Regions from separate parts of the Kribbella sp. NPDC020701 genome, predicted to be linked through region 2. Evidence: riboswitches for the same ligand, from Rfam matches in the RefSeq annotation. Region 2 holds a riboswitch; the other holds the start of a gene.

Region 1 (15,506 bases), on a different contig from region 2:
GTAGCGGAGGTACTCGGCGCCGGTCTGCCGTCCGGGATAGCCCGCGCTCTCGGGCAGCACACCGATACGTGGCCTGATCCGGTCCGGTTGGTCGCCGGGCACGCCGGCCACGGTGAACGTTCCGGCGGTCGGTTCGAGGATGGTCGTGAGCAGGCGGATCGTGGTCGTCTTCCCGGCGCCGTTAGGCCCGAGCAACCCGATCACCTCGCCCGGCTCCGCGGCGAATGTGAGCCCGTCGAGCGCGTTGCGCGCGCCGTACCGCTTGCTCAGGCCGATCGCCTCGATGCTCGCCATGGCCCGACGGTAGGTCCGCGGTGCTGAATCCTCGCTGAACGGTGCATTCAGCCGGGATTCAGCGACAATGAGAAAGGATCGCCTGGAGGTGGGTGATGCGGGCACTGGTGGTGGAGGACGAACCGTGGTTGGCCTCGGGCCTGCGGAACGGCCTGGAGGCCGAGGGGTACGCCGTTGATGTCGCGCTGACCGGGACGGACGGGCTCTGGTTCGCCCGCGAGCACGGGTACGACGTCGTCCTACTGGACCTGATGCTGCCGGAACTCGATGGGTTCGAGATCTGCGCGACACTGCGGGCCGAACGGGTGTGGACACCGATCTTGATGCTCACGGCAAGGAACGCCGACACCGACCAGGTCCGTGCGCTCGACACCGGCGCGGACGACTACCTGACCAAGCCGTTCTCGTACGCCGTCCTGATCGCAAGGCTGCGAGCCTTGGTACGACGAGGAGCCGCCGAGCGACCGCCCGTGCTGGAGGCAGGCAAGCTGCGGATGGATCCCGCGGCCCGGAAAGCCTGGCTCGGTCAGGTCGAGCTGGTATTGACGGCACGCGAGCTGTCGTTGCTGGAGTTCCTGATCCGGCGGCGTGACCAGGTGGTGTCGAAACGGACCATCCTGGACCACGTCTGGGACTACGACTTCGACGGTGACCCGAACATCGTCGAGGTCTATATCCGTCGTCTCCGCATCAAGCTGGGCGCCGGGTGCATCACCACGGTCCGCGGTGCCGGCTACCGATTGTCCGAGGTGTGAGCCGTGCGTGTGCGGGTGACTCTGGCGGCGGTACTGGTGGTAGGTCTTGCGCTGGTCGCCGGTGCCTTGGTGCTGGTCGCATTGCTCGGGGCGGTGCTCACCGATCAGGTGTGTCAGGACACGCGAGAGCGAGCGGTGCAGCTGGCGTCGAGCGCCACCACCGAGCGGCCTTCCTCGACTAGCACCGAGCTGATCCAGTGGACGGATCGCCCCGGTGATGGCCAGCGGTTGGCCTCGCCAACAACTGACTGTGTCGCGGTCGAACCGCCGGGTCATGGCGAGGATTTCGCCTTCGCCGCGGCCAAGCTGGAGTCGGGCGGCGAGGTGATCGTGGGCCGGCCGCTGGTGGACGTTCTGGACTCGACCCGGTTCGTGCAGCGGGTGCTGGTGGTCGGCGTACCGCTGATGATGCTGATCGTCGGCGGGGTGACCTGGGTGGTGACCGGCCGCGTGCTGGCGCCGGTGACCGCGATCCGGCGGGAAGCCGACGAGATCACCGCGTCCGAGCTGCACCGCCGGGTTCCGGCCACCCGCAAGGACGAGATCGGCCGGCTCGGCACGACGATGAACCGGATGCTCGACCGCCTGCAGCGGTCGCAGGAATCCCAGCAGCGGTTCGTCTCCGACGCCTCGCACGAGCTCCGCTCGCCGATCGCGGCGATCCGTCAGCACGCCGAGGTGGCCCAGACACATCCGGACCGTACGACCGTCGACGAGCTGGCCACGACCGTCCGCGCGGAGGGCCTGCGGATGGAGCATCTGGTCGACGATCTCTTGTTGCTGGCGCGTTCCGACGAGAAGCACACCGACCCGCCGGGTATGCCGGTCGACCTCGACGACCTGCTCTTCGCCGAAGCCCAGAGGTTGCGCTCAGCAACAAACCTGACCGTTGGCACGGCCGGGATCTCCGCCGGTCAGGTCCGTGGTGACGAGGCCGCACTGGCCCGGATGATCCACAACCTCGCCGACAACGCCGCCCGGCATGCCCGGACCGAGATCACCTTCGGCCTCACCGAATCCGACGGCGCCGTCGTACTCACGGTCTCCGACGACGGACCCGGAATCCCCCCGGACGATCAGGCCCGCGTGTTCGACCGGTTCGTCCGGCTCGACCCCGCCCGCACCCGCGACACCCGCGACACCCGCGACACCGGCGACACCGGCGACAACCGCGACACCAGCGGCGCCGGCCTCGGCCTGGCGATCGTTGCCGAGGTCATCGAACGCCACCACGGCACCATCCGCATCACCGACGGCTCCACCTTCGAAGCCCGTCTCCCGAGCGCCGCTAAGTACGCAACGCCGAGCTGAAGAAGTGCTCGACGATCTCCTGCATCTGTCCGTCGAAGCGGTGAGGGCCGGGGAGGAACGTGCCTTGGTACGTGCCCGGGCCGGAGTTGAAGTAATCAGTGAGTTGGCGGTCGGCGTCGCGCATGCCTTGTGGGCTGAAGAGTTCGTCGTCCTCGGCGTAGACGACGAGCTGGTGGTGGGCGGCGCGGCCGGCGGTCAGGGCCGGGTGGTCGAGGTGCCGGGCCAGGCCGGGCGTGGTGGCGAGCCACGAGTGCGCATCGAGGTACGCCGGAACGAGCGAGTCGAAGGTGAACATCATGCAGACCACCGCGGACGCCGCGATCACCGGATCGAGCGCGGTCAGCGCGGCGGCCCGGCCACCGCCTCCGGAGAATCCGAACACGCCGACCCGATCGACGCCTGCGTGCGAACGCAACACGCTCAGCGCGACGAGATCGTCGTACGCGACCATCCCGGCGAACGACGTACCGAGCAGGCCGGCCGCCTTCGCGATCGTGTGTTCGTGGTGACCGGCGGCGACGTCGTACCAGTCGTCGTCGACCGGGACGTCCTTCATCACGTCGCGCAGCCGCCACGGCATCGGGTCGAAGTCGAAGCGGCGGGATCCCCAGGCGAACGTGTCGTGGCAGAGGACCGTGAAGCCGGCGCGGGCGAGTTCGTTCGCGACCGCGCGGTCGCCGTAATGCGCCGTACGTTGCCGGAGAGCTCGTGCGCTGGGCCTTGGGGTGGCGACGAGACGCTCGGCGCCGATCGACTTCACGCCGGCGTGGCAGTGCAGACCGAGCAGCCCCGGACCTGGGGGAGCGTCGGCTGGTCGCACGAGCCAGGCACGCGTCGGCGGACCGAATGGATGACTCCACTCGAGCTCGGATCCTTGGACTCCGTCGGCGTTCCATTCCATGATGGTCCGCACAGTCGGCAGCCCGCCGGGCGACGGTACGCCGAGGAGCCCGGCGACCTGGGTGGTCAGTTCGTCCCCCGTCAGTGCCGGGGTGTCACGGACGAACTCCGGCCAGTCGTCGTACCCGCCCAGTGCGCTCGGTCGCATGGCCCACCGCTCCGATCAGGGTTGAGAAACCGGTTTCCATCGCGAGAAGATACCGCAATGGGCCGGACACCGAAGGACTCGATCACGATCGCCGACGTCGCGCGGGCGGCGGAGGTGTCGCGGGCGACCGTGTCACGGGTGATGAACGGGGCCGCCACCGTCGCGCCCGAGATCGCCGAGCGGGTCCGAGCCGCCGCCGACCTGCTGAACTACCGCCCCAGCGACCTCGCCCGCAGCCTCTCCCTCGGCCGGACGAACATGGTCGCGCTGATGGTCCCGGATCTCGGCAACCCGCTGTTCCAGCAGATCCTGCGCGGGATCACGAACGCCTCCGCCACGGCCGGCTACCGCGTGCTCGTCGCGGAGACCGTCGAGGATCCGTCCGCCGAGGCAACCATCGCGGTGGAGGCGCGGCGGCGGTGCGACGCGCTGATCATGGTGTCGCCACGGCTGCCCGAGGACAGCCTGCTCGAGCTGCTGCCGCAGGTGCAGCCGGTGATCCTGGTCAACCGGCAGGGTCCGCCGGAGGTCTCGTCGGTGGTGGTCGACTACGGGCGCGCGATACGGATCGTCGTGGATCACCTGGTCGGCCTGGGGCATCGGCGGCTGGCGTTCCTGTCCGGGCCGCCGGCGAGCGCGTCCAACGTGGCCCGGTTGCGATCGCTCGAGGTGGCCGAGCGGGAGATCCCCGGGCTGGAGCTGGTCCGGCTCGACTGCGGTTGGTCGATCGAGGACGGGTACGCCGCAGTCGAGCGAGTACTCGAATCACCGGTGACGGCCGTGGTCGCGTTCAACGACCTGGTCGCCTTCGGCTTGCTGGCACGGCTCAACGAGGTCGGCGTCGCCGTACCCGCTGATCTGTCGGTGACCGGGATGGACGACATCGGGTTGTCGCGGTTCGCCGTACCGTCGCTGACGACTGTGCGGGTGCCGCAAAAGGATTTGGGGGAGCTTGCGTGGCAACGGTTGCACGCTGCGATCGCGGGAACGGATGTCGAGGCGGACGGCGTACCCGAATTGCGGCTCGCGGTGCGGGCGAGCACCGGGCCTGTGCCGCAGGCGCCCCGGCTGCAAGCGTCGGCTGGGCGGGTCGGGTGGCAGCGGCAGGGGGACACGTTTGAGCTCGGCAGTGACACCGGGATGCTCGCGCGGTACGAGTTCGGGCGGCGGATGCCCAGTGTGCACGCGCCGCGGCCGTACCTGCATCCCGTACGGACGCTGGGCGGGCAGCCACTGACGGAGGTCAGCCCGGTCGACCATCGGCATCACTACGGCGTCTCGTTCGCGGTGGCCGGGGTCAACGGCACGTCCCACTGGGGCGGCCGGACCTTCGTCCAGGGCCAAGGCCCGACCCTGCTCAGGAACCACGGCCAGCAACGCAGTCGGGGTACCACCGCCGACGACGCCCTGACCGACGACATCACCTGGTACGACGAACAAGGCCGACCGCAACTGATCGAACGCCGGCAGCTCCGTGGCGCGCTTGCCGAAGACGGCTGGCGGCTCGAGTGGCACAGCGTTCTCACCGCGCGCTACGGCCCGATCCGCATCGACAGCGCGGCAACCACAGGCCGCCCGAACGCCGGGTACGGCGGGATCTTCTGGCGACTGCCGTCCGCGGACACCACGACTGTGCTCAGCTCAGCAGGCGAAGGCGAGGAGGCGGCCTACGGATCGCTGAGTCCGTGGCTCGCCTTCGTCCAGCATCGCGGGGATGCCGTGACGACCCTGCTGCTTGTGCAGCCGGGCGACGTACGGCCGTGGTTCCTGCGATCCAGCAAGTACGTCGGTGCTGGGCCGGCGCTGGCGTGGGACCGCCCGCTGAACCTTCAGCCGAACCAGGATCTGCCTCTGGCCCTCACAGCACTGCTGCTGGACCGCCCGCTGGATCTGGCCGAGGCCGCTGCCTTGTCTAGAACGTCGGTAGGCCAGTCGTAGGCGAGGACGCGTGGGCCGACTGCCAGCGGCGGGGGACGCGGCCGGCCAGGCGGGCGGCTCGGCCGGCGGAGACGGCGTCGCGCATGGCGGCGGCCATCAGGGCCGGCTTCTCGGCCCGCGTGACCGGGGTCGCGAGCATGACAGCGGCACAGCCGAGCTCCATGGCCAGCGCCGCGTCGCTCGCCGTACCGATGCCCGCGTCGACGATCACCGGCACGTTCGCGGCCTCGGCGATCAGTGCGATGTTGTGCGGATTGCGGATGCCGAGCGCGGAACCGATTGGTGCCGCCAACGGCATCACCGCCGCACAGCCCGCCTGCTCCAGCCGGCGCGCGAGGATCGGATCGTCGTTGGTGTAGGGCAGCACGGTGAACCCGTCGGCCACCAATGCGTCCACAGCGTCGAGCAGCTCGATCGGATCGGGCAGCAGCAGGTGATCGTCGGCGACGACCTCGACCTTGATCAGGTCGGTCTCCAGCGCCTCGCGCGCGAGCTTCGCGGTCAGCACGGCCTCGGCGGCGGTGTGGCAGCCGGCTGTGTTGGGCAGGACGTCGATGCCGTGTTTCTTGAGGACGTCGAGCACCGAGCCTTCATGGCCGGTGCCGAGCCGGCGCATCGCGACCGTGGTCAATTGGGTGCCGGAGGCAACCAACGCCTCCTCCATCACTTCCAGGTTGGCCGAACCGCCGGTCCCCATGATGAGGCGCGAGCTGTACGTGCGCCCGCCGAGCTCCAGTGGATCATCCATGTCAGCCTCCCTGCACCGCGCTGACGATCTCGACCCGATCGCCGGGCTTCAGGGCGGTCTGCGCCCACTCGGCCTTCGTCAGCACGTTCTGATTGAGCGCGACCGCGATCCCGGTCGTGCGGTCGGAGTACTCGTCGACCAGCTCGGCGACGGACTTCCCCGGTGCGGCGTCGGTCGCCGTACCGTTGACCCACACAGGCTCCTGCATCGCTTCCTCCCTACGCCGGAATTACCCGATTCAGGTTCAGCGGTCGGCGACAGTTCGGTCGCCCTCTCAGCCCGCTCCTGCGAGCTCCCGCGGCGGTTTCGACTCTAGCTCACGTCTTCCGGCGACGCTAACGCGCTCCACGGACGCCGGAAACGGCTACCGTGAGTACAGGGAAAGGTGAGCAGTGATGGGGAACATCGATCGGGCTCACGGGGGTACGAGGCTTGGCGTGCTGATCGCCGTCGCAGTGGCGATTCTGGCCGTGCTGTCGGTGGCCGTGGTCGCGCTGAACGGATCCGGCCCGGGCGACTCCGGTCCGCCGGTCGGCACTCCGGGGACGTCCAAGCCGGCGGCGACGTCGGCTCCCACCGGGCAGCCCAGTGGGACGCCCACGTCACGGCCGACCGGTCCGCCGACGAGTCGTGAACCTACCTCGCGCGAGCGGTACGAGCAGGCCGCGAAGCGGGAGCTCGAGCAAGGCCTGGTCGCCTACAACCCGCCTGCTCAGGCGCGGGTGCAGGACGACTTCGAGGTCACCGTGCGGGTGCAGCGCGGCACCGCGACGGTGTCTCCGTCGTTGCGAACTCTGCCCGGCACGGCTCCGGTCACCATCGAGCCCCTTCCTGTCGGGACCTACATGCGGGCGGAGCTCCGGGGATCGGGGCTCGACGTCCAGCCGCTCAGCGACAAGCTCCAGCTCATCGACGGGGTGACCGAGTGGGCCTGGCGGGTGACACCGCGGGCCGATGGTGTGCAGACTCTCCGGCTGACACTGGTGGTGGAGCTGAACGACCTGCCGCTCAGCAGCCGCACGTTCGCGCGGGTGATCGAGGTCGACGTCGAGAAGCAGCCGGCGTGGTATCAGCGGGCGTGGGGGTTGCTAGACGTCGCCGGCGTGCTGACGGCGCTCGTCATCGCCGCGATCCTGGGATCCGCCAAGCTGGCACGCATCTGGTGGATACGCCGGAAGGCGGAGGAGGACGCGGCCGGCATCGGCACTCCGCCTGAGGCTCCGGACGCGCCTGCCCCGACGGTGAGCGCCGACGGGAAGCCGACGGCCGCCGCCAACGGGAACAAGCCGAATCCGTGAGTACCAGCGGCTATCGTGACGGGGTGGGGACTGGGAAGCGGGTCGACATCTCGGATGTCGCCGCTCGGGCGGGGGTCAGCCCGACGACGGTCTCGCACGTGATTTCGGGGCGGCGACCGGTGTCGGAGGCGACGCAGGCGCGGGTGCGGGCCGTGATGGACGAGCTCGGCTGGGAGCCGAACCAGGTGGCCCGGAGCCTGCGGATGCGCCGTACGCACACGATCGCGCTGATCGTCCCGGACATCACCAACCCGTTCTATCCTGCGGTCGCGCGCGGTCTGCTCGACGTGGTCAGCGAGCCCGGGTACCAGGTGCTGATCGGCATCACCGAGGGGGAGTCCGCGGCCGAGCGCGCCGCGGTGACGCAGATGGTGACCAGAAGCGTCGACGCGATCGTCTTCGCCGGCTACTACAGCAAGGCGAGCGACGTCGAGGCCGCCGTCGCGGCGGGGATCCCGGTGGCGTTGATGGGCGGCCGGAAGGCCGAGCCCGGGATCGACGTCCTGTCGTCGGACGACCTGGCCGCGGGGGAGATCGCGACCCGCTACCTGATAGGTCGCGGCTATCGCCGGATCGGGTTCATCACCGGGCCATCCGGTGAGGGGCCGCCGGCTGATCGGGTCAAGGGGTACCGGCACGCGTTGTCGGAAGCAGGCATCCGGTTCAGCCGCGAGCTCGTCGTACGTGGCGAGTTCTCGCGGGCCGGCGGACTGCAGGGGCTGCATGCATTGCTGCAGTTGACGAAGCCGCCGCGCGCTGTGTTGTGCACGAACGACGTGGTCGCGATCGGCGCGCTCGATGCTACCCGGGAGCGCGGCCTGCGGGTTCCGGACGACATCGCGGTGATGGGCTTCGATGACATCGAGGCCGCCGCGATGATCTCGCCGTCGCTGACGACGGTCTCCGGCGATCCGCGGGAACAGGGTCGCGCGGTCGGACAGGTGTTGCTCGACCGGCTGGAGGACGGCGCCTCCAGCCGGCCGCAACATATTCTGTTCTCGCCTTCCGTCGTACCGCGGGATTCCGCCTAGGGTGCGGTGACCGACGTGACGGTCAAGCCGGCGATGTACGTCGGCCAGACGCCGACCGTCACCGTGACCTGGCCGCTCGCGTTCGGGGTCAACGTGTTGGACAACCCGTACTGGCTGGTGACCGTGATCGGACCTGTCGCGTTGACCGTCACGCTCGTGTTGGCGCCGCTCGCTGCCCAGATCGCCCGGAACGGTGTGCCGTCGTTCGCGGCGAATACCTGGTCGATCAGCCCGTTGCCCGGGAACTCCTTGCCCAGGAACGTCGCGCCTCGGAGTTGCCGGGCGGCTGTGGCATAGGCGACGTACGACGGTTTGGGCGTGTAGGCACCGAGGGCGTCGGCCGGGTTGTGCACGAGGCCGAAGTTGTTCTCCTGCGCGGCCGGGTCGATGCCGTCGTTCATGAAGTCGTAAACGTAGTAACGGTCGACGCCGTGGCCTTGGATGCCGAGTTGGGCGCGGGCTTGGTACATCGCCTGTGTCGGCTCGTCGACAGAGGCTGTGGCCGTCCCGGTGAACCAGCCGCTCTCGGTGATCCAAATCGGTTTGTCCACGCCGCCGTTGTACTGCCGGATCGTCGCTCGGACCTGGTCGATCGCGGCGCCGAGGCCTTCGGGTGCGTGCAGGAAGTTGTACGGGTGGATGGACACCACGTCGAGGTACTTCAGTCCGCCCAGCTGGCAGAACGTCTGGAACCAGGCCTGCTGGGTCACGTCGGTGTCACCGCCGCCGACGATGGTGAGATCCGGGTGGGTGGCTTTCAGTTTCGTATAAGTTGCCTTGAGCAACGCCAGATAGCTGTCGGGGGTCTTGTTCGCCGGGCCGGCGGCGTTGACGTCCCACTCGTTCCAGACCGCCAGGTTGTGGACCTGCGGGTACTGGTTGGCGAGCGCGTTGGCGTAGTTGGCGAACGCGGTCCGGCCGGCATCGGTGTACGGCGCGTTGAAGAGCTGATCGGGGCAGTCGTAGAGACAGTTGCCGTAGTCGGCGACGAGCAGTGGGTCGATGCCGTTGGTCTGGTAGGCCTGCAGGTAGTTGGTGACCTTCGCGGGGAACGCGTACGTGCCGGGTGTCGTCTCGGCGCTCGACCAGTACGCCTCGTCTCGGCCACCGCGTGCTCCGGACTGCGCGAGTACGGGCACCAGGTCCGTGCTCCACGATCCGCCGAAGTGGGTGCCTGCGCCGATCAACGATGCGGACGTGGTCGCCGTGACCGTGTCGATGTTGACGGTGGCCGTCGTACCGCCACCGATGATCAGGCTGTGATCGAGGGTCAGCATGATGGCCTTCGCCGGACCGTGCCAGATGCCGTCGTCGGCGCCGCCGAAGTGGAGATAACCGGTGCCGCCGTCGAAGCGGCTGACGGTGAGCTGCTGCCAGGCGCTCGATCCGGACAGCGTCAGCCGCTGCTGGTGGACCTGACCGGTGGAGTCCGTCAGCCGTAGTCCGATTGCCGACAATCCTGTTGTCTTCACCCAAAGGCTCAGGGCGTTCAGGTTGACGGGCGTGAAGGTCCGCTGGATCGCGACGTAGTTGCCGCCGCCGGAGAAGTTCGCGGAGACCTTGGCCGATTGGGCGCCGGTCTGTGGGCCGACGGTGTCGAGCGCGAGACTGCCGGTGGCGCCGGGGAATTCGCTGCCTGGGTAGAAGGTCCAGCCCTCCGCTGCGCTCTCGTAGTCGCCGAGTGGAGTGGTCGGCATCGTCGCCGGTGCATTGACGGTGAAGTCGTCGAGGTTGACGCTGCCGCTCGTCGCGCCGGGTATGGCGCCCTTGTCGAGGATCACTTCGACCGCCTTCGCCGGACCGTGCCAGACGCCGTCGTTGACCCCGCCGAAGTGCGAGTACTGCTTACCGCCGTCGAAGCGGGTCACCGTCAACGGTTGCCAATCAGTTGCCCCCGACAACGTCAGTCGTTGCTGGTGGACCTGGCCGGTGGAGTCGGTCAGGCGGAACATGAGGAACGACAGGTTCGCAGTCTTGGCCCAGAAGCTCACGCTGGTCGTGTTGACGGACGGCAGCGGCCGATTGACGCTGACGTAGGCGCCGCCGGCGCTGAAGTTGCCGGATAGCTTCCCCGATCCGGTGCCGCTGTGGTTGTCGGTGGTGTCGAGCGCGAAACCGCCGGTCGCACCGGGGAATTCGCTGCCTGGGTAGAAGGTCCAGCCTTCGGTGGCGGCCTCGAAGTCGCCGACCCGGGACGTGGTGAGGCCGGCGACTGCCGACGTACTGACTGGGCTGAGGATGGCGAACGTGGTCTGAGCCGTGGTCGTGCCGGCTTGCACCGTCAGCTTGTACCAGCCGCGGGTGGTGACGGTGATCTGCAGAGTGGTCGCGGCGGCTTGGCTGCCGCTGGCGACCACGGTGCCGTTGACGTCGGCGGCCGACCAGGTGACTGAGGCCGCGTCGGTGTTGAGGCCGAACTTCACCGCCTGACCGTCGGTGAAGACGTTGCCGCGGGTGATGGGGGTGAGCGTCAGGACCGCGGCCTGCGCGGGGGTGATGGTACCGAGGCAGAGGAGGAGAACTCCGAGGGCGATAGCGAGGGTGCGTCTCATGGCGGGCTCCATGCTCTTGTTTCAGGCATGCAAATCGATTTGTATCGGAACTATCACCTCACGCTCGGAGGGTGTCAACAGCTCAGTCGGGGTCGGATCCGGTGAGCAGGACGGCCAGTTCGGTCGGCTTGTAGAGCACCTGCTTGCCCGTACGTTGCGGCTCGACCAGCCCGGTACGACGAAGCAGTTGCAAGTGCTGACTCACGGCCGACGGCGTCACCTTCAGCTCGGCGGCCAGGTCGGTCGTGGTCCGGGGATGCGTGAGCAGGGCGAGGATGTGGGCGCGCGGCGTACCGATCAACTGGGCCAGATCCCTTTGTGACGGTGGTTCCACGACGGACCACAGGTGCGCCTGCCCGCGCGGCGGATAACCCAGCAGCGGCTCCGCGCCGATGTCGAACGGGATCACCGCATGCGGCCCGAACAACGTCGGCTGCAGCACCAGCCCACGCCCGTCGACCTTCTCCGTCCGGCTCGGATCACTCACCCGATCGACCTTCAGCAACCCGTCGTCGTACGTGATCGCCGGCCCGAGCCCGTTCAGCATCGCCCCGGTCCCATGCTGCGTCAGCACATGCCCGCGATAGCTGATGTCCGCCGAGAGAATCGTCCGCATCCGATCCCAGTACGGCGCCATCACCGCCTCCCAGTACTCGCGGAGCGCATCAACAACCCTGGTCACGCCGTCCGCACCGGCCAACTCGGCGGGAAGCTCCTTGTTGACCGCTGCGAACTGCCGCTCGAACGTCGCCCGATCCACCCCCGCGATGATCTCGAGCTCGTCAGCGATCTGCGTCAACGGCGAGGTCGGCCGCGGCGTCAGGAAATCCGGACTCCCCATCGTGTCGTTCACCAACCACCGCAACACCGACCAATCGAGGTCGTCCACCTGCGGCTGCACCGCCCGCACCCACGCCAACTGCAACGGAAACCGCCCCGGATCCCGCAACGCCCGCAACGACAAAACCATCTCCGCCACCGGCGAAACCGCAAACCGAACCCCCTCCAGATCCCGCGAGTCCAGCTCGTAAGTCAGCACACCCATCCCTCCACCGATGTAGCCAGATCCTAAATCGTCCCTCGCCCCTCGCGGTCGCTAGGCTGCCTCAGGTGACGGGAGCTGAAACCGCCCTGGCCGTCGCCGGGGCCGACTGACATGGCGGAAGAGTTGCCCGCGGACATGGCAGCTGAGTCGCCCGCTGCCACGGCGCAAGAGTCGCCCGCCGTCTGGTGCATCGTGGCCAACGTCGCCGACGAACGCCCGTACGGACCTGGCGGCGCCGAAACCCACCACGGCCTGAAGATCTTCTCTGCCGGCGCAAAGCTCTACGTCCCCGACGGCTTCGGCGGCATGGGCTGGGAAACCGTCGAGGTAGTCGGCCGAGGCCGCGGATCCGCCCGCTACGTGGCAGCAGCAGTCCAGACTCACCAACTCATCAACTGGCGAGTCAAAGCCGTCCACAGCCCAGCCGCCCTACGCCAAATACAACGAATCCGAGCCAACCGGCCCGGCTTCTGGCTCCAGCCCGCCACCTACAACGACCTAACCACCCAGGCCTACTACGACGCCCTCCTCGAAATAGCCACCGAACTGTCGGAGCGTTCAGGGGTCTGAACGGCCCGCAGTTCTTTGAGGAGCGCGACGTCTCGGCTATGCGTCGGGGTCTCAACCAGCAGCGGAACTCCGCGCAGTGCGGGCACCGAGACCAGCGCCTCGGCGCCGGCCAGACCGATCGCGCCGAGCCCGATCGATTCATGCCGGTCACGGCGAGAACCGACCGGATCGCGGCTGTCGTTGACGTGGATCAGGCCGATCCGGTCCGCGCCGAGAGTCGCGGACACCTTGTCGACCGCCCGCGCGATCGCGAGCGCGTCGGTCATGTCCTCGCCGGCAGCATGAAGGTGGCAGGTATCCAGGCACAGTCCGATGCGAGCGTCGTTCAGAGCGAGCATGTACTCGATGCTGGTGTCGATAGTCGACGCGCCAGCCTCACCGGCGCCGGCGGTGGGCTCGATCAGCAGTCGCGCCCGAGCGCGGTCAACAATCGGTACGACGAGATCACGCAAGCCGCCCAACACCTTTGCGCGACGCCCCTTGGCCACCAACGCCCCGGCATGTACGACCACCGCGGTGGCCCCGATCGCCTCCGCCCGCTTCATCGTGACCTCGAGAGCGGCCACAGATCGACTCAGCACCAGGTCCGACGGTGAGCACAGGTTGATCAGATGAGGCGCGTGCACCACAACCGGGATCCCCCGCTCAGCGCACGCCGCCCGAAACGCGTCATCCCCGGTCGGATCAGCAGCCCGTGGCGCCCAACTCCGCGGATTCCCCGCAAACACCTGGATGATCTCAGCCCCAACCGCGATCGCTTCGCCCAACCCGCTCTTCACCAGGCCACCGGCCACCGCGACATGCGACCCGATGAGCGTCATCCCTGTCCTCCACCGTCGATTATTGACTTCAGGGTACAGAACTCGTAGCGTCCCACGCATGGCCCGGCCGATGACGTTCGATGCAGAGGAAGTCGTCGACAAAGCGGTGGAGGTCTTCTGGCGGCAAGGCTTCGCCGCGACCACCCCACAGAACCTGGTCGACGAGCTAGGCATCGGCAAAGGCAGCCTCTACAACACCTTCAAGAGCAAGCACCACCTGTTCGCCCTCGCGATGCGCCGCTACAGCGCCCGACGCGCAGCCGAGCTCGCCGACGGCCTCGAAGGCCCGGGACCAGCACTCCCAAGGCTCCGAGACGCAATGCAAACACTCGCGGGCGTAGGCGAGCACCAACTCGGCTGCCTGATCGTCAACTCGGTCGCCGAACTAGGCAACTCCGACGAAGCCGTCGCCGAGGTAGCCAAAGATCTCTTCGCCCAAACGGAAGAAGCCTTCCGCTCCGCCATCGAACGCGCCCAAACCACCGGCGAGATCTCCTCCCGCCGCACCCCCACCGACCTGGCAAGCGCCCTGCTGGCCGTGGTGATCGGCGCCAACGTCTTGGCGAAGGCAGGCAGCGATCCTGATCATTTGAGCCGGATCCTCGACACCGCCCTCCAAGACGCCTGACTCGACGCCGAGACCCACGGTCCGGCATGCCGGCTTCAGTCCGTCTGGTCGCACTGGTGACAGTCCGGGTCATCCGCTTTCGCGCCGGGACTGGCAGGTCGTCGGTCTCGTGCGCTGCCGGTGGACCCGGAGCGATGCGTCCGGGGCCACCGGCAACCAATCAGGTCACTGACTGAGCTTGGTCAGCCGGGTGAACCAGTTGCCCAGGCTCGTGCGGGTGCCGCCGCAGCTGCCGAAGTTGGCGAGCGTCGGCGATGGGAAGTACTCCTCCAGCGTGCACGTTTGGCCGATGTACTCCGAGGCGAGCCAGATCGACGTACCGTCGGTCACCGCGGCCCCATAGTCGCCCCAGCGCGTCCGCGGCGGATCACCGACGAACGCCTTGTACGACGTGAAACCGTCCGCCGGCCCGAGGCCCGTCGCGGCGAGGTGGATCGGCCCCACCGACCCGCTTTCGGTGATCCGGACGTAGCCGGCACTCGGGAAGAACGTCTCGCCCATCACGGTGAACGCGATCGCGCCCTGCCCGCTCGGAGTGAAGGCGATGGCCGGCATGGTGAGGTTGTTGTTCGCCAAGGCGATGTAGCCCTGCTTCTTCACCGTGCCCTGGATCTTGCCGGCGCCGTTGATCTTCGGGCTGACCGCGAACCAGGCGATACCCGCTTTGAGTTCACCGTTGACCCGGACCGCGGTCCCGGAGGAGCCCCAGAGCATCCCGTTGACGTACCAGGTCTGCTGCATCCGGGAGTCCAGCGAGTCCGGCGTGGACTCGACCTCGTCGTGCGCCGGTTCGTCCGCCGGCAGGAAGAAGACCTGCCAGCAGCCCGGGCCGAACGGGGTCGGCATCGTTGTGTCGTTGACGCACTCACCCAGCGGGATGTCACCGGCCTTCTGGTCCGACTTCGGCGGGAACACGTAGGTCTGGCTGTTCGTCAGTCGGCTGGTGATTCCGAGGTTCGGGGCGGCTGTGTCCAGCGACGCTGTGTTCGTGATCCCCCAGATCCCCAGCCGCCGCGCGGTCCCGGTCGGGTTGCCTGTCTCGCTGCCATCACCGGCGATCGTGCTCAGCGCGTATTCCGTGCCGTTGCGCTCGCTGGAGTACTCGCCCGCCGGCGAGTTGGCCGGCCACACGGTGAAGCCCGGCGAGCCGTCGACGGCGAGGTTCTCGATCAGGGTCACGTTGACGCTGGCCGGGTGAGTAGCGAGCTGCGCCTTCGAGAACGCGAAGATCTGCGCGGCGTTGAAGTTCGGGCCGAACAGGTCGTACTCGTTGGTCGACACGTACACGCCGTTGGCGTCCTGCCCGATGTGCGGGTAGTCCTGGAAGCAGGGGCCGTGCTCGACGCCGTCGGTGGTGCAGCCGTGGTCCGGCGTACCGTCGGTCCCGTCGTTCTGGGCCGGGACGTGGTAGATCGTCCAAACGCCGCGCGGGTCCCCGGTGTTGGAGACGGCGACGTCGATCGTGTT
Region 2 (15,506 bases):
CATGGCCGCGCCTTCCGGACCGCCGTGCACGTGGACGACGGTGGAACCCAGGTCCGGACCGGTCGGCCGGAACACGAACACCGGCACCTGCTCACCATCGAACGACGGCACGAGCAGGCTCTCCGGATGCGTGAGCTGTGCCGGCGGCTCAGCCTTCCCCGGCGACCGCAACTCCACGATCTCGCCGGTCGACGGGACGTACCGGTACACCGTCGGCGGCCTGATCGGCGAGTTGTAGGTGATCGCCGCAAACGAGCCGTCGCTGGACCAGAGCGGATCCGGCGTCATCATCGTCAACGCGGCACAGCCGCCCGCGGGCAGATTCAGCGGGGTGATCGCTGCGCCGTCCTTCAGCCGGTGCAGCGCCAGCGACACCTCGCCGTCCTGCACCGCACCGACGAGCAGTTGCTCACCGCCGGGGGAGACCCAACCGGCCAGGTCACGGGCCTCGTCCACCAGTACGTCGCTCCACGCCGCGTCGGCGACGTCGTACCGGCGTAGCGCCATCCGGTCGCGGTCGGCGTTGCTCGACACCAGGAAGGCGGTGGAGTCCGGCAGCCAGGACACCGCCTGCTGGTCGTTGTGGGCGTCGGCCGCGGTCAGTTCCGTGACGGCCTGTGTGGTGGTGTCGACCAGGAGCAGTTGGACTGAGTTCGCCGGCGTGCTGGCCAGGGACAGCACGACCCACCGGTCGTCCGGCGACGGGTCGACTTGCATCACCCAGCCGCCGCCGTCGTACATGGCGGTCTCGGTGCCGGTCGACAGGTCCCGGGTGACCAGGTCGAAGTCGACGCCGTTGCGCCGGTTCGTGGTGAAGAGGATCCGGGTCGCCTTGGCGTCGACCAGGTGGTGGTTGTACTCGAGGTCGTGGACGAGCGGAGTGAGCACGGGTACGCCGGGCTCGTCGAGGTCGAGCACCGACAGTTGGCCGCGTTCGTTGCCGCCGCTGTCGTGCTCGACAACGACCTGCCGGGTGCCGGGGATGAACCGTGCACCGCGACAGGTGTCGTCCAGCTCGGTGAGTGCTCGCCAGGTCCCGTCGGGAGCGATCTCGTTGACCTGGCGGACGCCGGTGCCGTCGTAGAGGACGAGCAGGCGACCCTCGTCGTTCACGTCGAGTGCCAGGGTGGACGTCAGCGAGAACAGCGTTGTCAGCACTGCCCTATCCTCACACGGCTGAGGTCACCGGGGGCAGGCACGCGGCCTGCCCCCGGATGACCTGTCAGCGCTCGCCGTGCCAGGAGTGCCAGAGCGCCGCATACGGGCCCTGGGCATCGACCAGTTCGTCGTGCCCGCCCAGCTCCACGATCCGGCCGTCCTCCACGACGGCGATCACGTCCGCGTCGTGCGCGGTGTGCAACCGGTGTGCGATCGCCACCACGGTCCGGCCTTCCAGCACGCCGGCCAGCGACCGCTCCAGGTGCCGGGCTGCACGCGGGTCCATCAACGAGGTCGCCTCGTCCAGGACCAGCGTGTGCGGGTCGGCCAGCACCAGCCGGGCCAGGGCGACCTGCTGTGCCTGGGCCGGCGTCAGTGAGATCCCACCGGACCCCACCTCGGTGTCCAGCCCGTTGTCGAACCCGGCGACCCAGCCGTCCGCGTCGACCGAGCGCAGTGCTGCCCACAGGTCGGCGTCGGTGGCTTCCGACCGGGCCAGCCGCAGGTTGTCCCGGACACTGCCGACGAACACGTGGTGCTCCTGGTTCACCAGAGCCACGTGACTGCGGACCTGCTCTGCCGACATCTGGTCGAGGGCGGCACCACCCAAGGTGATGTCACCGACCCGAGGCGAGTAGATGCCCGCCAGCAACCGGCCCAGCGTCGATTTCCCTGCTCCAGAAGGGCCTACGAGCGCTACGCGGGCACCCGGCTGCACAGTCAGCGTGACACCGTGCAGCACGTCCCTGCCTTCCAGATAGCCGAACCGAACGTCGTCGGCCAGCACAGTCCGGCCCTCCGGCTCGGCGTCTCCGTCGGTGGCGGCTGCCTCGACCTCACGGACTCCGACCAGTCGCGCCAGTGACACCTGCGCCACTTGGAGCTCGTCGTACCAGCGGATCATCATGTTGACCGGCTCGACGAGCATCTGGATGTACAGCGCGCCAGTGGTGAGCGCGCCGACGGTGAGCCAGCCCTGGATGGCGAGACCGCCACCGAAGACCAGCACGGCGGCCAGCGCGACCGTGTGGGTCATGTTGATCACCGGGAACAGGATCATCCGCAGGTACAGCGTGTACCGCTCCCAGGCGACCCACTGGCCGATCCGGGTGTCGCCCAGCTTGATCCGGCGGTCGCCGAGCCGGTGCGACTCGACGGTCCGGCCGGCGTCCACGGTCTCGGCCAGCCCCGAGGCCACCGCGGCGTACCCGGCGGCTTCGGACCGGTACGCCGCCGGCGCGCGGCGGAAGTACCACCGGCCGCCGATGATCAGGATCGGCGTCGCGATCACCACGGCCACCGCGAGCTCGGGTGCGGTCACGACCAGCGCGCCGATCAGCAGCCCGGCCCAGATCACCGCGATGGTCAACTGCGGCACGGCGTCCCGCATCGCGTGCGAGAGCCGGTCGATGTCGGTGGTGATCCGAGACAGCAGGTCACCGGTCCCGGCCCGCTCCAGTACACCCGGCGGCAGTCCGACCGCGCGGACCAGGAAGTCCTCGCGCAGGTCGGCGAGCATCTCCTCGCCGAGCACCGCACCGCGCAGCCGGGTGAGCCGGATGAAGACCGTCTGCACCAGCAGGGCGATGACGAACCCGGTCACGACATACGGCAGATTCACATCGGTGTTGCCCTGCGACAGCTTCTCCACCACGTTGCCGAGCAGCCAGGGCCCGACCATGCCGCTCAGCGCCGCCACCGCGTTCACCAGCGTCAGCCAGCCGAACGCGCGGCGGTGCCGGCGGAACAGTGTCTTCAGGTAGGCGCGCACGGTCGTGCTGCCTGCCACCGGCAGCCGAGCCACTTCCTGCGGGGCTGCCGGATCGTACTCGGGGCGCTTCACAGCGACTCCTCTAGCGTTGGTTCGTCTTCACGGGTCACGACCGCGCGGTAGCGCGCGTTGGTGTGCACCAGGTCGTGGTGGGTGCCGACGGCATCGACGCGACCGTCCGGCACGAACACCACGCGCTCCGCGCGGTCCAGCATCAGCGGGCTGGAGGTGAACACCACAGTGGTCCGGCCGGCCCGCAGCAGCCGCAGGCCGTCGGCGATCCGGGCCTCGGTGTGCGCGTCCACCGCACTCGTCGGCTCGTCCAGCACCAGCACCGGCGGGTCGACGTACAGCGAACGGGCCAAGGCCACTCGCTGCCGCTGACCACCGGACAGGGACCGTCCGCGCTCGGTCAGCACGGCCTTCATCGCGTCGGACTCACCGGCCGGCAGCGTCTGCCGCAGTACGTCGAGGATGTCGGCGCACTGCGCTGCGTCGAGCGCTGTCTCCGGAGAGACCGCGCCACTCGCCGGCACGTCGAACAGCTCGCGCACTGTCCCCGACAACAGCACCGGGTCCTTGTCCTGCACCAGTACGACGGTCCGCGCCGAGTCCAACGGGAGGTCGTCCAGCGCGACGCCGTCGAGCAGCACCGAGGGCTCGTCGGCCTCGGTCGACGGGCTGTGACCACCCAGCCGGTCGGCCAGCCGACCGCCCGCGTCCGGGTCACCACAGACGACCGCGGTGAAGCTGCCGGTCGGGACGTGCAGACCGGAGACCGGGTCGAGCAGGTCGCCGTCAGGCAGCTGAGCCTCGGCGGTGCCCTTGGTCTCGTCGGTCCGCTGCAGTGACAGCACTCGCGCGGCCCGGCGGGCCGACACCTTCGAGAAGATGAACGCGCTCGCGGTCTCCTCGAACGTGTGCAGCGGCACCAGCATGAAGGTGACGAACCCGTACGTCGTGACGAGCTCGCCGACCGAGATCTGTCCGGAGATCACCAGCCGGACGCCCAGCCACACGACCACCACCAGGAACACCCCGAACAGCAGCACCTGGAGAGCCGCGATCAGCGACCACATCCGGGCACTGCGGACCGCACTGGCCCGGTACTCCTGCGAGGCGGCGCGGTAGCGGTCGAGGAACAGCTGCTCACCACCGATGCCCCGCAGCACGCGCAGACCGGCGACGGTGTCGGCGGCCAGCTCGGTGGCCCGGCCGCCCTTGGCCCGCTGAGCGTCGGCGCGACGCTCGGCCGGACCCATCAGCGGCACGATCGAGAACGCCAGCACCGGAACGGCGATGGCGACCACCAGACCGAGCTGCGGCTCATAGAACAGCAGGCCGATGACGACGGCGAAGCACGTGAGCAGTGCAGCGGCGAACCGGCCGAGCACCTCGACGAACCAGCCGATCTTCTCCACGTCGCCGCTGCTCACGGCGACCACCTCGCCGGCGGCGATCCGGCGGGTGAGCAGCGAGCCCAGCTCCGCGGCCTTGCGGAACAGCAGTTGCTGCAGGCGCGACGCCGTACTGATCCAGTTGGTCACCACGGCGCGGTGGAAGAACGAGTCGGCCGCCGACTTGGCCGCTCCGAACGCGAGCAGCAGGGCCCCGGCCAGGATCAGCTTGGGCCAGGAACGGTCGATCACCGCCTGGACGGCGAGACCGACGGCGACCGGAGCGGCGGCGATACCGCCGAAGTAGAGCAGGCCGAAGAACACCGCGAGGGCCTGCCCGCGCAGTTGCTGGTGCTCCAGCCAGACAATGAGTCGGAGACCGGACCGGGTGTCCGGCACACCCGGGTCGGCAAACGGAATGAGGCGCAGGGACATGACGTCTCGCAAGAGGCGTAGAAGGATGGAAGAAGGGCACCTGACCAGGCGAATGGATCCAGCCTAGGCGTCGCCGCCGACAGTCCGTCAAACCCTTTTCGTCCCAGGCGCCGGACCGTCGGGAATCGTTTCCGACGGCGGTAGTACAGTCTTCAACGGACGAGCGGAGGGAGCCGGGTGGAGGAGCTGACGCGCAGGCGGCGGCTGCTGGTCCTCGGCATCTGCTGCTCCAGCCTGTTCATCGTCGGGCTGGACTCCACGATCGTGAACCTGGCGCTGCCGGCCATCCGCTCCGAGTTCGGCGCCTCGGTGGCCAAGCTGCAGTGGACCATCGACGCCTACACGCTGGTGCTGGCGAGTCTGCTCATGGTCTCCGGCTCGACCGCCGACCGGATCGGGCGGCGGCGGACGTTCCAGGCCGGGCTGGTGGTGTTCGGGATCGGGTCGCTGCTGTGCGGGTTGGCGCCGACCGTGGACCTGCTGATCGTCTTCCGGATGCTGCAGGCGGTCGGTGGGTCGATGCTCAACCCGGTCGCCATGTCGATCATCACCAACACGTTCACCGATCCGCGCGAGCGTGCCCAGGCGATCGGCGTCTGGGGTGGTGTGGTCGGGCTGAGCTTGGCCGTAGGGCCAGTGGTCGGTGGCGCGCTGGTCGACGGCGCGGGCTGGCGGTTCATCTTCTGGATCAACGTGCCGGTCGCGCTGGCGGCCCTGGCGATGACTGCCTTCTTCGTGCCCGAGTCGCGCGCGGCGGTGCCGCGGCGGATCGATCCGGTCGGGCAGGTGCTGGTGGTGCTGCTGCTCGGCGGCCTGATTTACGGAATCATCGAGGGTCAGTCGGCCGGTTGGGGATCGCCGCTGATCATCGGGTGTTTCGTGCTGGCCGCGTCGGCGCTCGTCTGCCTGGTGCTGTACGAGCGGCGGCGGGATCAGCCGTTGCTGGACCCGCGGTTCTTCCGCAGCGCGCCTTTCTCGGGAGCGACGTTGATCGCGGTCGCCGGGTTCTCCGCCCTCTCCGGTTTTCTGTTCCTGAACTCCTTGTATCTGCAGTCGGTGCGTGGGTTCTCGGCGCTGCAGGCCGGGTTGCTGACGTTGCCGATGGCGGCGATGACGGTGGTGTTCGCGCCGCTGTCCGGGTGGCTGGTCGGGCACCGCGGTCCGCGGCTGCCGCTGGTGGTTGCCGGGAGCACGCTCGCCGCCTCTGGGCTGGTGTTGTCGCAGTTGAGCCTGACGACCTCGACCGCGGCGCTGCTCACCGGCTATCTGATCTTCGGACTCGGTTTCGGCATGCTGAACGCGCCGATCACGAATGCCGCGGTGTCCGGGATGCCGGTGTCCCAGGCCGGCGTCGCTGCCGCGATCGCCTCGACCAGCCGCCAGGTCGGAGTGTCCCTCGGTGTCGCGATCGCCGGCACCGTCCTCACCGCTCGGCTGGTCGGCCCGCTCGAGACCGGCTTCGTCGAGGCCGCCCAGCTGTGCTGGTACATCATCGCCGGCTGCGGCGCACTCGTGCTCGTGCTCGGACTGATCACGACCGGCGCCTGGGCCCGACGAACGGCGGCCTCCGTCGCGGAGGACCTGGTCAGGGCTCCGTGATGCCGGCGCGGGCGAGCGCCTTGAGCCGTCCCCGCAGGATCTTCTGGCGGCGCTCCTCGTCCGGGAACAGGTCGACGTACGCCGTCCCCTTCGCGGCCAGGAGGTCGTCGTCGAGGCGCCGTACCGTGCCGGCCGGGAAGCGGTGGGTCATCGCGGCCTGCACTGCGGAGCTGTCGATGCCGGTGAGAAGCTCGGTGAGCTGCTCCTCGGAGGTGACGCCGAGCCGGTCGAGGATGCCGAGCATCCACGCGTAGTGGTTGGTCTTGGCGTGCGGCGCGTCCGGGTAGCGACGGGTCAGGTACGTCGTCAGGATCGCCGTGGTCAGGTCCCGCGGGGTCTTGTCCGTCTCGGCCGCCGCGAGCTCGCGGTAGAGCCGGTCGATCTCGGTGAACTCGTTGTCCACCAGCTCCATCAACGCGGCCGCGAGCAGGAACCGCCGATCGAACTCGGGCTTGCGGTCCGGCGGGATGTCCAGCTTGTACCGGATGTCGTGCTCGAACTCGGCCCACGCGTGCTGGACCGCGGTCCGGACCTGGATCTCCATCGTCAGGTTCTTCAGTACGGCGTACTCCGGCAGCTCCCGGCGATGGGCGTTCAGCCGCACCAGATAGTGCTTGCTCGCGTACCCGAACACACCCTGCGCGCGGGTGTGCGCGCCCATGTCGGTGTGCTCGACGATCTCGAACTCGGCCTCGATCACCTCGCACACCCGGTCCACCGCCTCGACCAGGAACGTGATCACCCGGGCCGCGACCAGGTCGGTGATCTGGTTGAGCGGATCGTCGTACTTCGGTCGGCTCGGATCGTCGGGATTCGGTTTGGCCGCCTTCGCCAGGAACGACTCCGGATCCTTGGCCCGCGCGGTCGCGCTCAGGTAGTTGATGCCCTCTTCTTCACCGATCAGCTCGTCGATCAGCGCCTCGAGCTTGCGGGCACCTCCGACGTACTGCTGATGCACGCGCTCGTACAACGCCCCCGCCTGCCCAGCCCACTCCACCCGCATGGCCGAACCATAGTGCGCCACCGGTCGCTCGCGCTGTCTATCACTCTCTAGTCTTTTCACTAGAAAGTTGTAGACAGCTGTCGCGACACGCTCTCGCGGTGGCTAGCGAAATCTAAGGAAAACGCTAGACGGGCTCATACAGTGACAGCATGGATCCGATCCGGAATCCCTATGCGCCCGGCGCCGGTCAGCGGCCGCCTGAGCTGGCCGGACGCGACACCGAGGTGCGGCAGTTCGAGGTGGTGCTCGAGCGGGTCGCGGCAGGCAGACCGGAGCGGAGCCTGGTGCTCAGTGGGCTCCGTGGGGTGGGTAAGACTGTGTTGCTCAACACTTTGCGCAGCCAGGCGATCAAGCGGGCCTGGGGTACCGGGAAGATCGAGGCCCGTCCGGATCAGAGCATCCGGCTGCCGATCGCGCAGGCGCTGCACACCGCGATGCGGGAGCTGGGGCATCGGCACCGTGACGACGAGCGGGTCGACCAGTTCAGCGCCGTACTCAAGGCTTTTGCTTTGCGGACCGATGCGCACGACCGGAAGGGGATCCGGTGGCATCCGCCGGTCGACGTGGCGGCGGCGAAAGGCCGCGCGGACTCCGGTGATCTGGAGATGGATCTGATCGAGCTGTTCGCCGATGCGGCGGATCTGGCCGGCGATCTGTCGGTTGGCGTGGGGCTTTTCATCGACGAGATGCAGGACATCAGTCCGGACGATCTCTCCGCTTTGTGCGCTGCATGTCACGAGATCTCGCAGCAGAGCGCTCCGCTGGTTGTCGTGGGAGCCGGGTTGCCGCATCTGCCCGCCGTACTGTCCGCCAGCAAGTCGTACTCCGAGCGGCTCTTCCGCTACATCCGCGTCGACCGGCTGGCGCGGGAGGCGTGTGATCGGGCGCTGATGGTCCCGGCCGAGAGCGAGGGCGTGCAGTACGACGAGGAGGCGCTGGACGAGCTGTACGCCCAGACCGACGGTTACCCGTACTTCGTCCAGGCGTTCGCCCACTCCACCTGGGACCACGCCCCGACATCCCCCATCACCATCAAGGACGTCGCGGTCGCGGCCCCGGAGGCCTCCGCCGAACTCACCGTCGGCTTCTTCGGCTCCCGGTACGAACGCGCCACGCCCGCGGAACGCGAGTACATGCGGGCGATGGCCGAACTGGGCATCGGCGTCGACGACGGCTCCGTCCCCACCGCCGAAGTAGCCAGCACCCTCAACCGCAAACCCCAGTCCCTCTCCCCCGCCCGAGACGGCCTGATCAAGAAAGGCCTCGTCTTCTCCGCCGAACGCGGCACCGTAGCCTTCACAGTCCCCCACTTCGGCAAATTCCTCAGAACCCGCACCGCCTGACCCCACACCCGTCAGCCGGTTGCGTTGATCAGGGCTATGAGGGTTGTGCCTTGGGGGAAGGTTCCGCGGGTTATCTGGTCGTAGAGGGCGTACATCATCTTGGCTTCGTAGACCCAGTCCAGCAGCACGCCGTGCCTCGTCCCGAAGTCGTCGATGAAGGCATCCAACTCGGGGGTTCGTTTCGCGTAGCCGCCGAAGTGGTAGTTGCACTCGAGGTGCCAGGTGCCGACACGGGAGCCGTACGTCGTTCTCTGGAGTTCGGTGATCTGGTTCTCGAGGAACGCGCCGCCCTTCAGGACGGGGACGCCGACCACCGCCTGGGGAGCGCTTGCGGCGACGCCGGCCAGGGTTCCGCCGGTGCCGACTGCGCAGAACAGTACGTCGTACGGCTCCGTGAGTTCGGCCGGCAGTTCCGCGCATCCCAGGACGGCCTCGCGGTTGCTTCCGCCCTCGGGCAGTAGGTAGAAGTCGCCGAACTCTCGGTGTAGCGCAGTGATCACCGCATCGGAGGTCTTGGCGCGGTAGGTGGTCCGGTCGAGATAGGTGAGCCGCATTCCGCGGGCAGCGGCGTACGCGAGCGAGGGGTTCAGCGGCAGGTGCGCCTCGCCGCGGATCACGCCGATGGTGTTGAAGCCGCCGTGGTAGCCAACCGCGGCGGTCGCTCGGATGTGGTTGGAGTACGCACCACCGAAGGTCAGCAGCGTGTCGAACCCGAGGTCGCGCGCCGCGGACACGTTGTACTTCAGCTTGCGCCACTTGTTCCCGGGGATCTCCGGATGAATGAGGTCGTCACGCTTCAGCAGGAGACGCACTCCCGCCGCGGTCAGACGCTCGTCGCAAAGCTCCGACACCGGCGACGGCAACCGAAGACCGACCGACGAGAGATCGCTCACGATCCCACGATCACACGACGACGCAGCCGGGTAAATTCCTCCGAGCCGGTACGGCTTAACGTAACTGCCCTTTCGGGCGGGGCCGCTGGGTCGGTAGGGTCGACTGTCATGACCACCCTGCGGAGCGGCCAGCAGGCGGACGCGCCTGGGCGGAAGCGGCGGGGTGGTCGGCACAGTCGGCGGAAGTCTTATAAGGCGCAGTGGTTCTCGGTGACTGCGTTGGCTGTGCTGGGCACCGTGGTAGTGATGCATCCGGATGTGACCCATCGGCGAAGTCTGGCGGCTGACGTGGTGGCTGATATGCCGGTGAGTGCTCCGGTGACCGAGATTCCGGTGAGTACGCCGACTCCGGTTGTCACGCCGACGCAGCGGTTCACGACTCCGTTGCGACCGGCACCGAGTTTGACGCGGCAGCCGAAGAGCTCGAAGCCGAACGTCACCGTGTCCACCGGCAAGCTCGCCGTGGTGCCCGGGTTCAACAAGGCCAGCGGCGTACGGGACAAGCTGACGTATCGGGTCGAGATCGAGCAAGGGCTGTCGGTGAACGGTGCCGCGGTTGCGGCGATCATCCACAAGACGCTGACCGACCCGCGGGGGTGGCAGGCGGTGCACCCGGTCAACTTCGAGCGGACCGACAAGGTGGACGCGGATCTGCGCATCATCCTGGCCACGCCGACTCTGACCGACAAGCTCTGCCTGCCGCTCGACACCGGCGGTGAGGTGTCCTGCCGGGTCGAGGACCGCGTCGTGCTGAACGCCAAGCGCTGGATGTACGCGATCCCGGCGTACAACGGCGACGTATCGCTGTACCGGAGCTACCTGGTCAACCACGAGGTCGGGCACGCACTCGGCCATGGTCACTCGACCTGCACCAAGGCGAAGACCCCCGCGCCGGTGATGATGCAGCAGACCAAAGGCCTGGCCGGCTGCCTCCCGAACGCCTGGCCGACGATCAAAGCGACCTGATCCAACCCCGCGTTCGTGAGAAGCTGAGTCCGAGGGGAGGTAGCGATGTCGTCACAGGATTTCCCGACGTACGGCCGGGGCGATGAGCCCGAGCGGAGCGGCGAGGAGCACCACTACGCCCCGCCCACGCCGTACGGCGGCGGCACCTACGGCTCGGGCCCGCACGCCGACCCGCAGCCGGGCCCCTACGCCCAGCCCCAGCCCTACAACTCCCAGCCGGACAACGGCACCCCACCGCCCCAACAAGGCCCGCCCCAAGGACAGCCGCAGTACGCCGCTCAGCCCCAAGGCCCCATGTACGCCCAGCCGCCCACCTACCGCCCCGGGACCCCCTACGGCCCGCCGGCGCATCCACAGCAGCACGAGCTCCCGACGTACGGCCGGGATCAACCCGTCGCACCCCGTGACCCCCGCGCTGCCCGGGTGGTCGGGCTCGCCACGATCGTCGCGGCGATCTACGGCCTGCTCGTGGTCTCCGTCCAGCGGGTCGCCCTCCGGGAGATCTCCCAGGCCCCGGGCTCACCGCTCAACCACCCGCTCCGCACCGACGTGATCGACACGATCGGCCAACTGGTGCTGATCGTGGTCGGCGCGGCCGCGCTCGTGATGTGGATCCGGGACGTGCTCGCCCGTCGCAAGGCCGGGCGCCAGCCCGACCCGGTCGAGCTGGGTGGTCTGCTGCTGGTCGCAGTCTCTGCGATCCCGATTCTGGTCTGGCTGATCATGGTCCTGTCCACCGGACTGGGCGCCATCGACGACTCGGTCGACCGGCTGCCCACGGCGTACGGCTGGGGCGGCAGCGGTCTGCTGATCCTCGCCGCCGGTCTGGCCCTCGGGTACCGCGAGCTGAAGCCCGAGGTGCGCAACCCGGTCGTCCAGGGTCCGCCACCCAAAGCGCCCTGGGAGTGAACGCACCCGTCATCCTGGTCCCGGGCCTCGGCCTCGGGCCGGAGTCGTACGCCAAGACGGTCGAGCACCTGATCACGCCGCACCACGTGGTCACACTGCCCGGGTACGGCGAACCGGCCGGCGCGCGGGAGGACCTGCATCCGCGCGCATTGGGCGTGGCACTCGCCGACAAGATCCGGGAGCGGTCGGTCCTGGTCGGGCACTCGGCCAGCTGTCAGATCGTGGTCGAGACCGCGGTCATCAACCCCGAGCTGGTCCACGCGCTCGTACTCGCGGCTCCCACCGGAGACATCCGCATGTCGAGCTGGCTGGACCGGGCCGTCCGCTTGCTCGGATCCGCGGTACCGGAGTCACCCCGGCTCATCCGGGTCGTCACCCCGCAGTACGCGCGGACGACGCTCTCCACGATCGCCCGGGCCGGAGAGGCCGCCAGGCACCACGACCTGGCCGCCGTCATCACCCGGGTGAAGGCACCCGTGGTCATCGTGCGCTGTAAGCACGATCTGTTGTCGCCGGCCGACTGGGTGCAGAAGCTCGCGGAGCTGAGCCATGGTGAGGCCCGGACCCTGGATACCGGCTCACACATGCCGGTGCTGACCAATGGCCCAGAGATGGCCGCTCTCATAGAGCGAGCTGCCGCGGTGCCGCCGACGACCTGAGGCGTTATCGTTGAGGCGCTAACAACCTCTGCGGGAGCTCGCACCGATTGCGCGGGCTGAGAGGGCGACAGCTGGGTCGCCGACCGCCTGAACCTGACCGGGTAATGCCGGCGTAGGGAGCGGTCATCATGACCAGTACTGTTGTTCGTCCTGCCAGCCAGACCGAGGCACCGCTGGTCCTGACCACCGATGCCCCGCGGACCCTCGGATTCCTGGACCAGTTCACCCTGTGGGGGAACTTCGGCATCTCGCTGTTCGGACCGGTCACGGGTGCGCTGGTTGCGGCGTACACGGGCTCGCTGTGGCAGGGGCTGCTCGCGGTTGTCGTCGGCTGCGGAATCGGCGCGCTGGTGCTCGGCGGCGCCGCTGTGTTCGGTTCGCAGACCGGTGCGCCGGCGATGGCGTGTCTGCGCGGGCTGTTCGGCCGGCGGGGTTCGATGGCGCCGACCGTGCTGAACATCGCGCAGAACGTCGGTTGGGCCACGATGGAGATCATCGTCATCTCGCAGGCCGCGGTCGCGGTGACGAGTGAGCGGTGGCGCTGGCTGTTCGTCTTACTGGCCGGGGTGATCGCGACGACAATGGCCGTCCGGCCGCTCGGCAGCGTGAAAGTGCTGCGGAAGTTCATGGTCTGGCTGGTGCTAATCGCGTCGGTGTACCTGTTCGTGCAGGTCCTCAGCAAGCCGGTGCAGGCTATGCCGCAGGACAGCGTGTTCGGCTTCTGGCCGGCTGTCGACCTGGCCACCGCGGGTGTGGTGTCGTTCGCGCCGCTGGCCGCCGACTACACGCGGCACTCGCGCACCAACAAGGCCGCCTTCGCCGGATCGTCACTGGGCTACGGGATCGCGGCGATCCTGTACTACGCACTCGGCGTGTTCGCGGTCGCGACACTGCAGACCAACAGCGAGGACGTGATCACCGCGCTCGTCACACTGCCGGCCGGTGCGATCGCGCTGTTCGTGCTGCTGGTGGACGAGGTCGACGAGGCGTACGCGAACGTGTACTCGACCACGATGGCCGCGCACAACCTGATCGGCCACATCGACCGCCGGTGGATCTCGGTCGCGATCGGCGTGCTCGCCACCGGTCTCGCGCTGATGGTTGACCTGGGCAACTACACGCAGTTCCTCTACCTGATCGGCTCGGTCTTCGTCCCGCTGTTCGCGGTCGCGATCGCCGACTTCTTCGTGGTCAGCAAGATGAACTGGGACGTCTCCGATACGGCGCGCTTCCGCTGGCAGCCCACGGTCGCGTGGCTGATCGGCTTCGTCGCCTACCAGCTCGTCAACCCCGGAACGGTCTCCGGGTGGTCCCCGTTCTGGCTCGACCTCCAGCAGAAGCTCTTCAACAACCAACCGGTCCCCGGCTGGCTCGGCGCGACGTACACCTCCATCATCATCTCGATGTTGGCCGCGGTGCTCCTCGGCCGGATCGGACGTCGGCAGGCTGCCTGAGCAGTACGAGCGCGACCGCCGGGAACACCAGCACGGACAGCAGTCCGGCGCAGACCAGAGCGGCGGCGGTGACCGGAGCCATCAGCCCGGTCGCCACGCCGATCTGCGTCGCGGTGACGATGAACGGCAGCGACGTCGCCTGCAGCAACCCCGCGGCCGCGGTCTGCCGGGGCCCTAGGGTGCGCACCGCCAGGTACGCCGGTACGCCGCGGACGACGAGCAACGCGATCAGGAACAGCGGGACGCGGACGAGTGCGCCCGGGTCGTCGAGCAGGCCCCGCAGGTCGAGCCGCAGCCCGCTGGTCACGAAGAACACCGGGATGAGGAAGCCGTACCCGAGCGCCTCCAGCTTGATCCGGAAGCGTGGATGCGAGCTCGCGTCGCGATCGACCAGCCCGACGACCGCGCCGGCCAGGAACGCGCCGAGGATCGTCTCCAGCCCGAACTGTTCGGCCAGGGCGACGAAGGCGACCAGCAGTACGACGGCCGCCCGGACCCGGATCTCCGCCGTGGTGTCCTGGAGCCGCAGCAGGACGCCGCCGATCCGCTGCGACCGCCCGGCCGTCGCGACGACGAAGCCGGTCACGACGACGAGCAGCGCGAACAGCCCGACCATGATCAACCGTTCGCCAGGGCTCCCGCCTTCGGTCGAGAACACCAGCGACAGCACGAGAACCGCGGCGAAGTCGGCCACCGAGGCCGCCGCGATGGTGAACCGGCCGACCGCACCGTCGGCGCGGCCCGCGTCCTTGAGCACCGGCACCACCAGACCCAGCGAGGTCGCCGAGAGCGTGACGGCGAGCAGGAGCGCGCTGTGCACCCAACCGGCAGCCGAGAACGCCGCACCCGCGACACCTCCCAGCGCAAGGGTCACCAGGTAGCCGAGGACGGCGAGCCGCAGGACCTGTCCGCGCAGTTGGTGGACGTCGATCTCCAACCCGGCCAGGAACAGCAGGAACGCCAGTCCCAGCAGGGCAAGGATCTGCAGCGGCAGGTCGACGTCGACCAGGCCGAGGCCGTGTGGACCGACCACGATGCCGGCCACGATCTCCAGCACGACGGCCGGGAAGCGAAGACGCGGGGCCAGGCCGAGGAGCAGTGGCGCGAGCAGCGCGATCACTACGACGACGAACAGGTTGGTGAACTCCACATCCGGCATATCGGATCAGTGCCGCCGGAGCACCCGGGCGTTACAGGTCAGTCGCGGGGGAACGAGCGGAAGGCCTGCAGAAGGCCGTCGCGCGTCGCGTCGGACAGCGTCTCGGGCTCCACCCTGCCGACCTCGGCGATCGTACGGCGCATTTGGTCGACGTAGATCTCGCAGCCGTCGCAGAGCGCGAGATGCTCGACGAAGCGCTGCTCCGTCTCGGGGTCCAGTGCACCGTCGAGGAAGGCGGTGACGAGTTCGACCAGTTCGGCGCACGTCATGACTCAGCTCCGGTGGTGGTGAAATAGTGCTCGAGATGGCCGCGGACCGCTGCGCGTGCACGATGCAGCAGGACCCGCTGGTTGGCCGTTGAGATGTCCAGCAGTGCGCAGACGTCCTCCGCCGTTCGGCCGTCGATGTCCCGCAACGTCAGCACCACCTGCTGCCGGACCGGCAGGCGCTCGATCGCCGCGGCGACGCCGGCTCTCACCTCGTGCGCGAGTACTTCACTCTCGGTGGTCGGCCAGCGTTCCGGAAAGGCGAGCCAGCCGCCCGGGTACTGGTCGTGGGCACCCCGGAACCGGCCCGGGTCCACGGTCGGCTCGCCATCCTCGACCAGGCTGGCCCACGGCACCGTCCGTTGCTCGCGGGCACCGCACTTGCGCGCGATGTTGACCAGGATCCGGTAGACCCAGGTCTGCAGCGAGGATCGGCCCTCGAACCGCTCGATGCCCTGGAACACGGCCAGCCAGGTGTCCTGGACGACCTCCTC

The links. Region 2 has a riboswitch for thiamine pyrophosphate ahead of ACZ3HV_RS05415 (purine-cytosine permease family protein). Riboswitches for the same ligand answer to the same signal wherever they lie in the genome.
Region 1: another riboswitch for thiamine pyrophosphate. It lies ahead of thiS (sulfur carrier protein ThiS); the one in region 2 lies ahead of ACZ3HV_RS05415 (purine-cytosine permease family protein).

Annotation. Positions count from the first base shown of each region.
Region 1 is NZ_JBVHFT010000011.1:252,114-267,619, reverse strand. It holds gene ACZ3HV_RS26775 (ABC transporter ATP-binding protein) at 1-294, opposite strand, end outside; gene ACZ3HV_RS26770 (response regulator transcription factor) at 390-1,049, shown strand; gene ACZ3HV_RS26765 (sensor histidine kinase) at 1,053-2,360, shown strand; gene ACZ3HV_RS26760 (dienelactone hydrolase family protein) at 2,338-3,408, opposite strand; gene ACZ3HV_RS26755 (DUF6807 family protein) at 3,466-5,346, shown strand; gene ACZ3HV_RS26750 (thiazole synthase) at 5,321-6,094, opposite strand; gene thiS (sulfur carrier protein ThiS) at 6,096-6,302, opposite strand; TPP riboswitch at 6,293-6,403, opposite strand; gene ACZ3HV_RS26740 (hypothetical protein) at 6,490-7,392, shown strand; gene ACZ3HV_RS26735 (LacI family DNA-binding transcriptional regulator) at 7,416-8,423, shown strand; gene ACZ3HV_RS26730 (glycosyl hydrolase) at 8,420-10,975, opposite strand; gene ACZ3HV_RS26725 (DUF5937 family protein) at 11,058-12,020, opposite strand; gene ACZ3HV_RS26720 (hypothetical protein) at 12,156-12,590, shown strand; gene ACZ3HV_RS26715 (deoxyribonuclease IV) at 12,536-13,411, opposite strand; gene ACZ3HV_RS26710 (TetR/AcrR family transcriptional regulator) at 13,470-14,039, shown strand; gene ACZ3HV_RS26705 (hypothetical protein) at 14,205-15,506, opposite strand, start outside.
Region 2 is NZ_JBVHFT010000002.1:388,830-404,335, reverse strand. It holds gene ACZ3HV_RS05465 (S9 family peptidase) at 1-1,158, opposite strand, end outside; gene ACZ3HV_RS05460 (ABC transporter ATP-binding protein) at 1,223-3,001, opposite strand; gene ACZ3HV_RS05455 (ABC transporter transmembrane domain-containing protein) at 2,998-4,761, opposite strand; gene ACZ3HV_RS05450 (DHA2 family efflux MFS transporter permease subunit) at 4,939-6,360, shown strand; gene ACZ3HV_RS05445 (GTP pyrophosphokinase) at 6,347-7,363, opposite strand; gene ACZ3HV_RS05440 (ATP-binding protein) at 7,513-8,706, shown strand; gene ACZ3HV_RS05435 (1-aminocyclopropane-1-carboxylate deaminase/D-cysteine desulfhydrase) at 8,718-9,599, opposite strand; gene ACZ3HV_RS05430 (DUF3152 domain-containing protein) at 9,708-10,565, shown strand; gene ACZ3HV_RS05425 (hypothetical protein) at 10,611-11,474, shown strand; gene ACZ3HV_RS05420 (alpha/beta fold hydrolase) at 11,471-12,133, shown strand; TPP riboswitch at 12,154-12,268, shown strand; gene ACZ3HV_RS05415 (purine-cytosine permease family protein) at 12,262-13,587, shown strand; gene ACZ3HV_RS05410 (cation:proton antiporter) at 13,529-14,746, opposite strand; gene ACZ3HV_RS05405 (anti-sigma factor family protein) at 14,785-15,015, opposite strand; gene ACZ3HV_RS05400 (RNA polymerase sigma factor) at 15,012-15,506, opposite strand, start outside.